3 regions of the Kitasatospora sp. NPDC059827 genome follow, and region 3 is predicted to be linked to each of the others. Evidence: riboswitches for the same ligand, from Rfam matches in the RefSeq annotation. Region 3 holds a riboswitch; each other region holds the start of a gene.
The links. A riboswitch is a leader RNA that binds a small molecule or an ion and turns the genes downstream of it on or off. The one in region 3 is predicted to bind thiamine pyrophosphate.
Positions count from the first base shown of each region.

Region 1 (3,269 bases), on a different contig from region 3:
ACGCGGGCCGGCGCGGTCGCCGCGTCAGTCGACCAGGGGGAGGTACACCTTGTTGCCCTGGGCGGCGAACTCGGCGGACTTCTCGGCCATGCCGGCCAGCGCCTCGGCGTCGAAGTCGGTGGTGACGGCGGTGGAGCCGTCCCCGTGCTCGTCGCGGATCTTCTGGGAGATCTTCATCGAGCAGAACTTCGGGCCGCACATGGAGCAGAAGTGCGCGGTCTTGGCCGGCTCGGCGGGGAGGGTCTCGTCGTGGAAGTCGCGGGCGGTCTCCGGGTCGAGGGCCAGGTTGAACTGGTCCTCCCAGCGGAACTCGAAGCGGGCGTCGGAGAGGGCGTCGTCCCAGGCCTGGGCGCCGGGGTGGCCCTTGGCGAGGTCGGCGGCGTGGGCGGCGATCTTGTAGGTGATCACGCCGGTCTTGACGTCGTCCCGGTTGGGCAGGCCCAGGTGCTCCTTGGGCGTGACGTAGCAGAGCATCGCGGTGCCCCACCAGGCGATCATCGCGGCGCCGATGCCCGAGGTGATGTGGTCGTAGCCGGGGGCGACGTCGGTGGTGAGGGGGCCGAGGGTGTAGAACGGCGCCTCGTCGCAGATCTCCTTCTGGAGATCCATGTTCTCCTTGATCTTGTTCATCGGGACGTGGCCCGGGCCCTCGATCATCACCTGGACGTCGCGCTCGCGGGCGATCCGGCCGAGCTCGCCGAGGGTCTGCAGTTCGGCGAACTGGGCCTCGTCGTTGGCGTCGGCGATGGAGCCGGGCCGCAGGCCGTCACCGAGCGAGAAGGTGACGTCGTAGGCGGCCAGGATGTCGCAGAGTTCCTCGAAGTTGGTGTAGAGGAAGTTCTCCTGGTGGTGCGCCAGGCACCAGGCCGCCATGATCGAGCCGCCGCGGGAGACGATGCCGGTCTTGCGGCGCGCGGTGAGCGGGACGTACCGCAGCAACACGCCCGCGTGGACGGTCATGTAGTCGACGCCCTGCTCGCACTGCTCGATGATGGTGTCGCGGTAGACCTCCCAACTGAGCTCCTCGGCCCTGCCGTCGACCTTCTCCAGCGCCTGGTAGAGCGGCACGGTGCCGATCGGCACGGGGGAGTTGCGCAGGATCCACTCGCGGGTGGTGTGGATGTTGCGGCCGGTGGAGAGGTCCATGACGGTGTCGGCGCCCCAGCGGGTGGCCCAGGTCATCTTCTCCACCTCCTCCTCGATCGAGGAGGTGACGGCGGAGTTGCCGATGTTGGCGTTGATCTTCACCAGGAAGTTGGTGCCGATGACGGCCGGCTCCACCTCGGGGTGGTTCACGTTCACCGGGATGACGGCGCGGCCGCGGGCCACCTCGTCCCGCACGAACTCCGGCTCCAGGCCCTCGCGCAGCGCCACGAACTCCATCTCCGGCGTCACCACGCCCCGCTTGGCGTAGGCGAGTTGGGTGACGGCGACGCCGCCGCGGCCACGCAGCGGGCGGCGCGGGCGGCCGGGGAAGACCGCGTCCAGGTTGCGCAGGTTTCCGCCGCGCGGGGAGGTGTGCTTGATCCCGTCGTCCTCGGGGCGCGCCTCGCGGCCGTCGTACTCCTCGACGTCGCCGCGCTGGCGGATCCAGGCGTCACGCAGGGCGGGCAGCCCGCGCCGCACGTCGGGCTCGTACGCCGGGTCGGTGTACGGGCCGGAGGTGTCGTACAGCGGCACGGTCCGGCCGTTGGTGAGCTGCACCTCGCGGTACGGGGCCCGCAGGTCGGGGCGGGATCCGTCGCGGTAGGCCTTGCGCCAGGCCGGGGTGGGGTAACCGGTGCGCTCGCTGCTGGGGGTGCTGCGGGCAGGCTGCGGCTGTGCTTCGAACGTGGTCATCTGACCTTCACTCCCTACGCCGGCATTACCCGGTCCAGGTTCCTGCGGTCGACGCAGCCGTCGGTCCGTCCGTCGACGGTCCGGTCAGCGTCCTCTCAGCCCGGTGCTCCGAGCTCCCGCGTCGCAGGCGGTGTTGCCTGCACATGACGCCAACACGGTAGCGAGCCGATCGCCGCAGGTCCAGACGGTCCCCGAAACGGATCCGCGGGGGGAAAGGCCGAGGCCCGGCCCCCGCGAACGGGGTGCCGGGCCTCCGGAGGTGCTCCGCGCGGTGCGCGGAGCGGGGTCAGTTCCTGGCGGCCTTCTTGACCAGGATCACCACGGCGGCGGCGATGCCGACGACCACCAGCAGCTTGATCACGATGCTCAGCAGGGCGCCGACCACGCCGAACACGAAGGCGATGACGTTCCAGGCCAGCACCAGGACCAGCACCGGGATGACGATGTTGCGCACCCAGGAGGGCAGCGACTTCCAGAGCTCAGCCATGTCGGTTCCTCTTCTCCCCTCGGGTCGGCCGCCGTCCGGTAACCGCATCCCGCTTGCTTTCGATGCTTCGAGCTTACGGCGGCGGAAGCGGCGGAACGAGGGCCTTCGGCCCGGAGAGAACCCCTAGATCACCCCGATCCCACCCCCCGGGGGGACCCCCGAGAAACGGCGGGGGACGGGTCAGACCGGCCAGCGCTCGCCGCGCCAGGCGGCGTCCCAGAACATCCACTCGTAGCGCGAGGTGGTCGTGAAGTGCTCGACCACCCGGCGGCGTTCGGCCGCCGAGAGCTCCTCGCCGAGCCGGTCGGTGAGCGCCAGCACCCGGCGGACCACGGACTGGAAGGCCTCGTCGCCGTAGGTGGCGATCCACTTGGCGTACAGCGGGTCCGGGGAGCCCTGGGCGAGCAGCGCCTCGCCGACCCGGGCGTAGATCCAGTAGCAGGGCAGCACCGCGCCGAGCGCCTCGGCGAAGGACCCGCCGTACACGGTGGCCAGCAGGTAGCTGGTGTAGGCGCGGGTGGTCGGCAGCACCGGTGCGGCGGCGGCCTCCTCGGCGGTGCCGCCGAAGGCGGTCAGGAACTCGGCGTGCATACCCTGCTCGGCGGCGAGCGCGCCGACCGCGTCGTCGGCGAAGGCCCGCACGTCGGCCTCACCGGGGGCCTTGGCGGCGCAGACGGCGAGGGCGCGGGCGTAGTCGCGCAGGTAGTGCGAGTCCTGGACGACGAAGTGGCGGAAGGCCTCGCGCGGCAGGGTGCCGTCGGTGAGGCCGCCGATGAAGGGGTGGGCGAGGATCTCGGCGTAGATCGGCTCGATCGACGCCCAGAGCTCTTCGCTGAGGCTACGGGTCATGCCCACGACCCTACGACGGCTCCGCCCCCGCCCTTCGGCTCCGTCGCGTCCGCCTCCGGGACCAGGGGTGTTCGGCACCAACTCGTCCGGTGGG
Region 1 covers NZ_JBHWIV010000026.1:74,483-77,751, reverse strand. The annotation lists gene thiC (phosphomethylpyrimidine synthase ThiC) at 25-1,839, opposite strand; TPP riboswitch at 1,834-1,969, opposite strand; gene ACFV8H_RS18595 (DUF5326 family protein) at 2,126-2,326, opposite strand; gene tenA (thiaminase II) at 2,507-3,175, opposite strand.
Region 1: another riboswitch for thiamine pyrophosphate. It lies ahead of thiC (phosphomethylpyrimidine synthase ThiC); the one in region 3 lies ahead of thiO (glycine oxidase ThiO).

Region 2 (3,269 bases), on a different contig from region 3:
CCGTTCTCGATCGGCGCGCCGCCGAGCTTGGTGATCACGTCGCCCGGCTTGAGGCCGGCCTTGTCGGCCGCGCCGCCGGGGGTGACGGCCGGCTGGCCCTGGATGTCCTTGGTCTGGATCTGCGCGCCGTCGCCCTTGTAGTCGTCGTTGCGCAGCACGTCGAGCTTGGCGTAGACCGGCTTGCCGGTCTTGATCAGGGTGTCCGCGACCCACTTGGCCTGGTTGATCGGGATGGCGAAGCCCAGGCCGATGCTGCCGGCCCGGCCGTTGGCGGAGGCGTTGGACTGGATCGCCGAGTTGATGCCGATCACCGCGCCGCTGGAGTCCAGCAGCGGGCCGCCGGAGTTGCCGGGGTTGATCGAGGCGTCGGTCTGCAGGGCGTTCATGTACGAGGCCTGCGAGCCGGTCTCGTCGCCGGAGGCGACCGGGCGGTCCTTCGCGCTGACGATGCCGCTGGTGACGGTGGACTCCAGGCCGTACGGCGCACCGATCGCGACGGTGGCGTCACCGACGTTGACCTTGTCGGAGTCGGCCAGCGGCAGGGGCGACAGCTTGCTCTTCGGCGGGTTGTCGATCTTGACCACGGCGACGTCGTAGCCCTCGGCGTGGCCCAGCACCGAGGCGGTGTAGGAGGTGCCGTCGGCGAACTTGACGGTCAGTTTGCCGCCGTTGAGGGCCGGCGCGACCACGTGGTTGTTGGTGAGGATGTGGCCCTCGGTGTCGAAGACGAAGCCGGTGCCGGTGCCCGACTCGGTGCTGTTCTGCGCCTTGATGGTGACGACGCTGGGCAGCGCCTTCTGGGCGATGGCGGCGATCGACCCGGGGACGGGCTCGTTCTTCTGGGTGTTGCTGGCCTGGACGGTGGTGCTGCGGTGGTCGTCCGCCGAGCTGCTGCTGCCCGCGTGGTCGCTGGCGACCACACCGACCGCGCCGCCCGCGATGCCGGCGACCAGCGCGACGGCCGCGAGCAGGGCCACCAGGCCGCCGCGCTTCTTGCGCGGGCCGTGGCCGCCCGGGCCGCCGGGGTACTCGGCGGGGTAGCCGAACGGACCGCCGGGGCCGCCGGGGTGGCCCGCGCCGGCGTCGTGGCCGCCGCCCCAGCCGCCGAGCGGCTGGCCGGCGCCGAAGGGGTGGTGACCGGGTGCGCCGGGCGCGACGGGCGCACCGGCGGCCGGAGCGCCGTACGGCTCCTGGGCGTTGGCGGCCGGGACGCCGTAGCCCTCGTGGGCGCCGGCGGCGGGCACGCCGTGGGTCGGGGTCGCGTACGGGTTGCTGCCCGGGGTGCCCGGCGGCAGGGCGGGCGCGGCCGGAGCGGCGGCGACCGGGGCGGGGGCGGGGGCGGCGGGCGGCGCGGGCGGCAGGACCGGCGGCGGGGCGTCGATGTAGCCGGTGGCCGGGTCGACGGCGGGCTCCTCGACGGCGGGCGCGGCCGGCGCGGCCGGGGCCTCCGGCGCGGGCACCTTGGTGAAGGCGACGGTCGGCTTGTGCCCGCCCTCCGCCGGGGCGGCCTCGGCCGCCGCGCTCGCGGCGGCCGGCTCCGGGACCCGGCCGAACGCCATGGTCGGCTGGTGACCGCTGTCGGCCGGGGCGGCGTCGGCCGACCCGTCCACCGGCCCGGCCACCGGGTTGTCCACCGGTTCGTCCTTCGGCTCGGGAACCCGGCTGAAGGCCATGGTCGGCTTGTGGCCGCCCTGAGCGGTGCCGTCGGGAACGGCACCCGCCGCCTCCGGGGCCCCCGCGGGCTGCTCCCCCTGCGGCCCGGTGGGCCCAACCTCGCGCTCGGTGCTCACGGACGACCTCCATAGCTGACAGAACCAAGGACCATAGTTTTTCGCACCGGCGATTCGATTGCCGTAAGGACCCCTCTGAATAACTCATAAGAATCCTTAGCCGCCACCGACAACCGGGGCTCCCCACCCCCGCCCGGCGTCCCGCGATGCGGACCGCGCACCCCGTGGCCTTTGGCGTTCGTACCCGTGCCGGTTAGCCTGTCGCTCCAAACTGACACGCGGGAGCTTGGACCGACCAGGCTGAGAGTGCGCATGTCGACCGTACGCCAGGCCAGTGACCGGCGGACCGTCGAGGGGGCGCTGACCGCCGGAACCTGTCCGGGTAATGCCGGCGTAGGGAGTATCGGCCATGCCGCCTGCTTCGCCATCCTCTTCTCCTGGCGCGCCCGCGTCCAAGGATTTCCCCCCGGACCTGGCCGGCGCCGCGCTGCTGGACCACCGTGTCGAGGCACCGCTGGTCCTGGACACCGAGCCGCCGCGCACCCTGCGCTTCCGGGACCACTTCGCGCTCTGGATGAACCTCGGCGTCAGCCTGATCGGCTTCTCCACCGCCGCGACCGTGCTCGGAGAGAAGGGCAGCGAGCTGTCGCTGGCCGCCGCGGTGACGGCGATCGTGACCGGTACGGCGGTCGGCACCGCGATGCTCGGCGTCGCCGCGCTGATCGGGGCCCGCACCGGCGCCCCGGCGATGGCCAACCTGCGCGGCCTGTTCGGCACCCGGCTGTCCTACCTGCCGACCGTGCTGAACATCGTCCAGTGCGTCGGCTGGGGCGTGTTCGAGCTGCTGACCATCGCGGCGGGCGCCCAGACCGTCGCCCACACCAGCGACTACCGCTGGCTGTTCGTGCTGCTCGCGGGCGCGCTGACCACCGCGCTGACGATCTGGCCGCTGGGCTCGATCGCGGTGCTGCGCCGCTTCGTGGCCGGGGCGGTCGCGGTCGCGATGGTGTACTTCACCGTCCAGCTGGGCCGCCAGGGCGTGCCGGACCCGGGCGCGGGCAACTGGCACGGCTTCCTGGGCGCCACCGACGCGATGATCGCGGTGTCGATCTCCTTCGTCCCGATGGCCGCCGACTACACCCGGCACTCGCGCAGCCCGAAGTCGGCCTTCTGGGGCAGCTTCTCCGGCTACACCGTCGCCCAGGTCTGGTGCTACGTGCTGGGGCTGATGGCGCTGCTCCAGTCCGACGGCGACCCGAGCCGGATCTTCGACTCCTTCCTCGGTGTCTGGGCCGGCTGGCTGTTCCTCCTGGTGCTGGTGCTGCGCGAGACCGACCAGTCCTTCGCCAACGTCTACTCGACCGCGATGTCGCTGCAGAACCTGCTGCCGCGGGTGGACCGCCGGGTGCTGAGCGGCGGGATCGGCGTGCTGACCACCGTGCTGGCACTGCGCATCGACCGGTTCACCGACACCTACAGCAACTTCCTCGGCCTGATCGGCTCGGTCTTCGTGCCGCTGCTGGCGGTGCTGGCGGTGGA
Region 2 covers NZ_JBHWIV010000004.1:131,989-135,257, reverse strand. The annotation lists gene ACFV8H_RS04180 (S1C family serine protease) at 1-1,790, opposite strand, end outside; TPP riboswitch at 1,999-2,147, shown strand; gene ACFV8H_RS04175 (purine-cytosine permease family protein) at 2,140-3,269, shown strand, end outside.
Region 2: another riboswitch for thiamine pyrophosphate. It lies ahead of ACFV8H_RS04175 (purine-cytosine permease family protein); the one in region 3 lies ahead of thiO (glycine oxidase ThiO).

Region 3 (3,269 bases):
TCGCCCTGCTCGCGCCGGGCGTCGGTGCACAGGTAGAGCCGGACGTCGGCCAGGCGGGCCCGCAGCGTGTCCGCCGCCATCAGATCAGCATCGCCTGGGCGCGGCGCTTGACCTCGGTGCCGCGGTTCTCCCGAAGCGCCTGGATCGGGCTGCCGGGCAGCGACGGGTCCTCGGTGAAGAGCCACTCCAGGATCTCCACGTCGTTGTACCCGCAGTCCCGCAGGACGGTCAGGGTGCCGGACAGGTGCTTGACCAGCCCCTGGCCGTCGATGAACGCCGCCGGGACCTGCAGCGACTTGTTCGGCCCGCGCCGGACGGCGATCAGGCCACCGTTCTTGACCAGGTCACGCACTTCGGTGACCCGGACCCCCCACTGCTCCGAGATGTCGGGCAGGTACACCCACTCGGTGACCAGGGCTTCAATCTTGCTTTCGATCTCACTCACGCCACCAGACTGCCACCTCCGCGGCCCGCCGCGCACCAAGTGCTACCCCGCGACGGCTCCCTTGAGCGCCACCGAGGGGTCCGCGGCGAGCACCCGGTCGAGCACCGCACCGCGTTCGATCAGCTTCCGGCCCTGGGTGAGGTCGCGCGGCCGGTCCACGGCCAGCAGCGCGCTCGGCACCCCGTCGCGCAGCCAGAGCACCGACCACGCGGACTCCTGCGGGCTGCCGCGCCACAGCAGTTCGTCGCCCTCGGCGTGCCGGCCGGCGTACTGGACCATCCGCCCGAACTGCTCGGACCAGAAGTACGGCACCGGGTCGTACGGCGCGTCCGCCCCGAGCACGGCGGCGGCCGCGGCGGAGCCGGACTGCAGCGCGTGGTCCCAGTGCTGGACGGCCAGCCGGGCGCCGGAGCGGGCCGACGGGTAGCTGACGCAGTCCCCGGCCGCGAACACCCCGGGCAGGCCGGTGCGCAGCCGCCCGTCCACCACGACCGCGCCGGAGGCGTCCAGCTCGACGCCCGAGCCGGCCAGCCAGCCGGTCGCGGGCCGGGCGCCGATGCCGACCACCACCTCGTCGGCGGGCAGGTGGGAGCCGTCGGCCAGCAGCACCGCCCCCGGCTCGACGGCGGCCACCCCGACCCCGCAGCGCAGGTCGACCCCGGCCTCGGCGTACCAGGCGGCCATCGCCGAGCCGACCCCGGTCGGCAGCGCGCCCGGCACCGGCGCCGGGCCGGCCTCGACCACGGTGACCTCGCAGCCGGCCTGCCGTGCGGCGGTGGACACCTCGGCGCCGATCCAGCCCGCGCCGACCAGCACCAGGCGCAGGCCGGGGCGCAGCAGCGCGCGCAGCGCCAGGGCGTCGTCCAGGGTGTGCAGCAGATGGGCGCGCTCGGCCCCGGGCAGGGCGCGCGGGGTGGCGCCGGTGGCGATCACCAGCGCGTCGTACGGGAGGTCCCCGCCGTCGGTGTGCAGCAGGCCCGGGGCGAGACCGGTGGCCCGGCGGCCGGTGAGCAGCTCGATGCCGAGCCGCCCGTAGTCGATGTCCAGGGTGGTGGCGTCGGCCTTGCCGAGCAGCACGTCCTTGGAGAGCGGCGGCCGGTCGTACGGCGCGTGCCGCTCCTCGCCGACCAGGACGACCCGCCCCCGCCAGCCGCCCTGCCGCAGCTGCAGGGCGCACTGCGCCCCGGCCAGCCCGGCTCCGACGACGACGACCACCCGATCCGTTCCGCTCAGCTCTGCCACGCCCGTCACTGTACCCAGCGCCGCTGAACCGGCTCCGAGCCGCTCACCCGCGGAGCCGGGCGGGCGGCCCCGTCTCACCCCTCACACAGCCCTTCGGGCGGGCCGACCCCCGGAGTTAAGGTGGACGCACCACACGGGAGCCCGGCGGACCGGGCTGAGAGGCGGGCTGGCACGGCCTGCGACCGTCCGAACCTGATCCGGGTCATACCGGCGAAGGGAGAAGAGCAGCTTTGTCACGCATGCCATCGGGCAACCGCGCCGACGTGCTGGTGATCGGCGGGGGCGTCATCGGCCTCGCGGTCGCCTGGCGCGCCGCGCAACGCGGGCTGCGGAACGTGATCGTGGTCGACCCCGGCCACGGCCGGGGGGCGGCCGGGGTCGCCGCCGGGATGCTCGCCCCGGTCACCGAGCTGCAGTACGGCGAGGAGCCGCTGCTGCACCTGGGGACGGCCTCCAACCGGCGGTACGAGTCCTTCGCCGCCGAGCTCACCGAGGCCAGCGGCGGCCTGGACACCGGCTACCGCCGGTGCGGCACCATCGCCGTCGCGCTGGACTCCGACGACCGCGCGGAACTGCGCGAACTGCACGCCTTCCACCTGCGGCTGGGCCTGGACTCCAGCTGGCTGACCGGCCGGGAGGCCCGCCGGCTGGAGCCGATGCTCGCCCCCGGCGTGCGCGGCGGCCTGCACGTCGCGGACGACCACCAGGTGGATCCGCGCCGGCTGCTCACCGCCCTGGTCGCCGCCTGCGAGCGGGCCGGCGTCCGGCTACACCGGGCCGAGGCCGTCGAGCTGCTGGTGGACGGCGGCCGCGCGGTCGGCGCCCGGCTGGACGACGGGGAGTCCCTGGCCGCCGAGCAGGTGGTCCTCGCCGCCGGCCCGCACAGCCACCGACTGCCCGGCCTGCCCGAGGGCGTACTGCCCGCGGTGCGCCCGGTGAAGGGGCAGATCGTCCGGCTGCACATCCCGGAGGCCTACCGGCCGTTCCTCTCCCGCAACGTCCGCGCGGTGGTGCGCGGGCAGCACCTGTACCTCGTCCCCCGGGAGAACGGCGAGCTGGTGATCGGCGCGACCACCGAGGAACAGGGCTACGACACCACCGTCACCGCCGGCGGGGTGTACGAACTCCTGCGCGACGCCCACGAGTTGGTACCGGGTATCACCGAACTCCCGCTGCGCGAGACCTCCGCCGGGCTGCGCCCCGGCTCGCCGGACAACGCCCCGCTGCTGGGCCCGACCGCACTGCCCGGACTGGTCGCCGCCACCGGCCACTACCGCAACGGCGTGCTGCTCACCCCGGTCACCGCCGACCTGCTCGCCGACTACCTGGCGACCGGCGAAGTCCCCGACCTGGCACGGCCGTTCACGCCGACCCGGTTCTCCCCCGAAACCCCCGTCGCGAAGGCCTGCGCATGACCGAGACCGCCCCGAACGAGACCGCCCCGAACGAGATCGCCCTGACCGTCAACGGCGAGCCCCGCCGGGTGCCCGCCGCCACCACCCTCGCCGCACTGGTGGCCACCGTCAGCGCCGCCAACACCGGCGTCGCCGCCGCCCTCAACGAGGCCGTGGTGCCGCGCGGT
Region 3 covers NZ_JBHWIV010000059.1:5,568-8,836, forward strand. The annotation lists gene thiE (thiamine phosphate synthase) at 1-80, opposite strand, end outside; gene ACFV8H_RS29280 (Rv2175c family DNA-binding protein) at 80-445, opposite strand; gene ACFV8H_RS29285 (NAD(P)/FAD-dependent oxidoreductase) at 488-1,687, opposite strand; TPP riboswitch at 1,811-1,923, shown strand; gene thiO (glycine oxidase ThiO) at 1,927-3,102, shown strand; gene thiS (sulfur carrier protein ThiS) at 3,099-3,269, shown strand, end outside.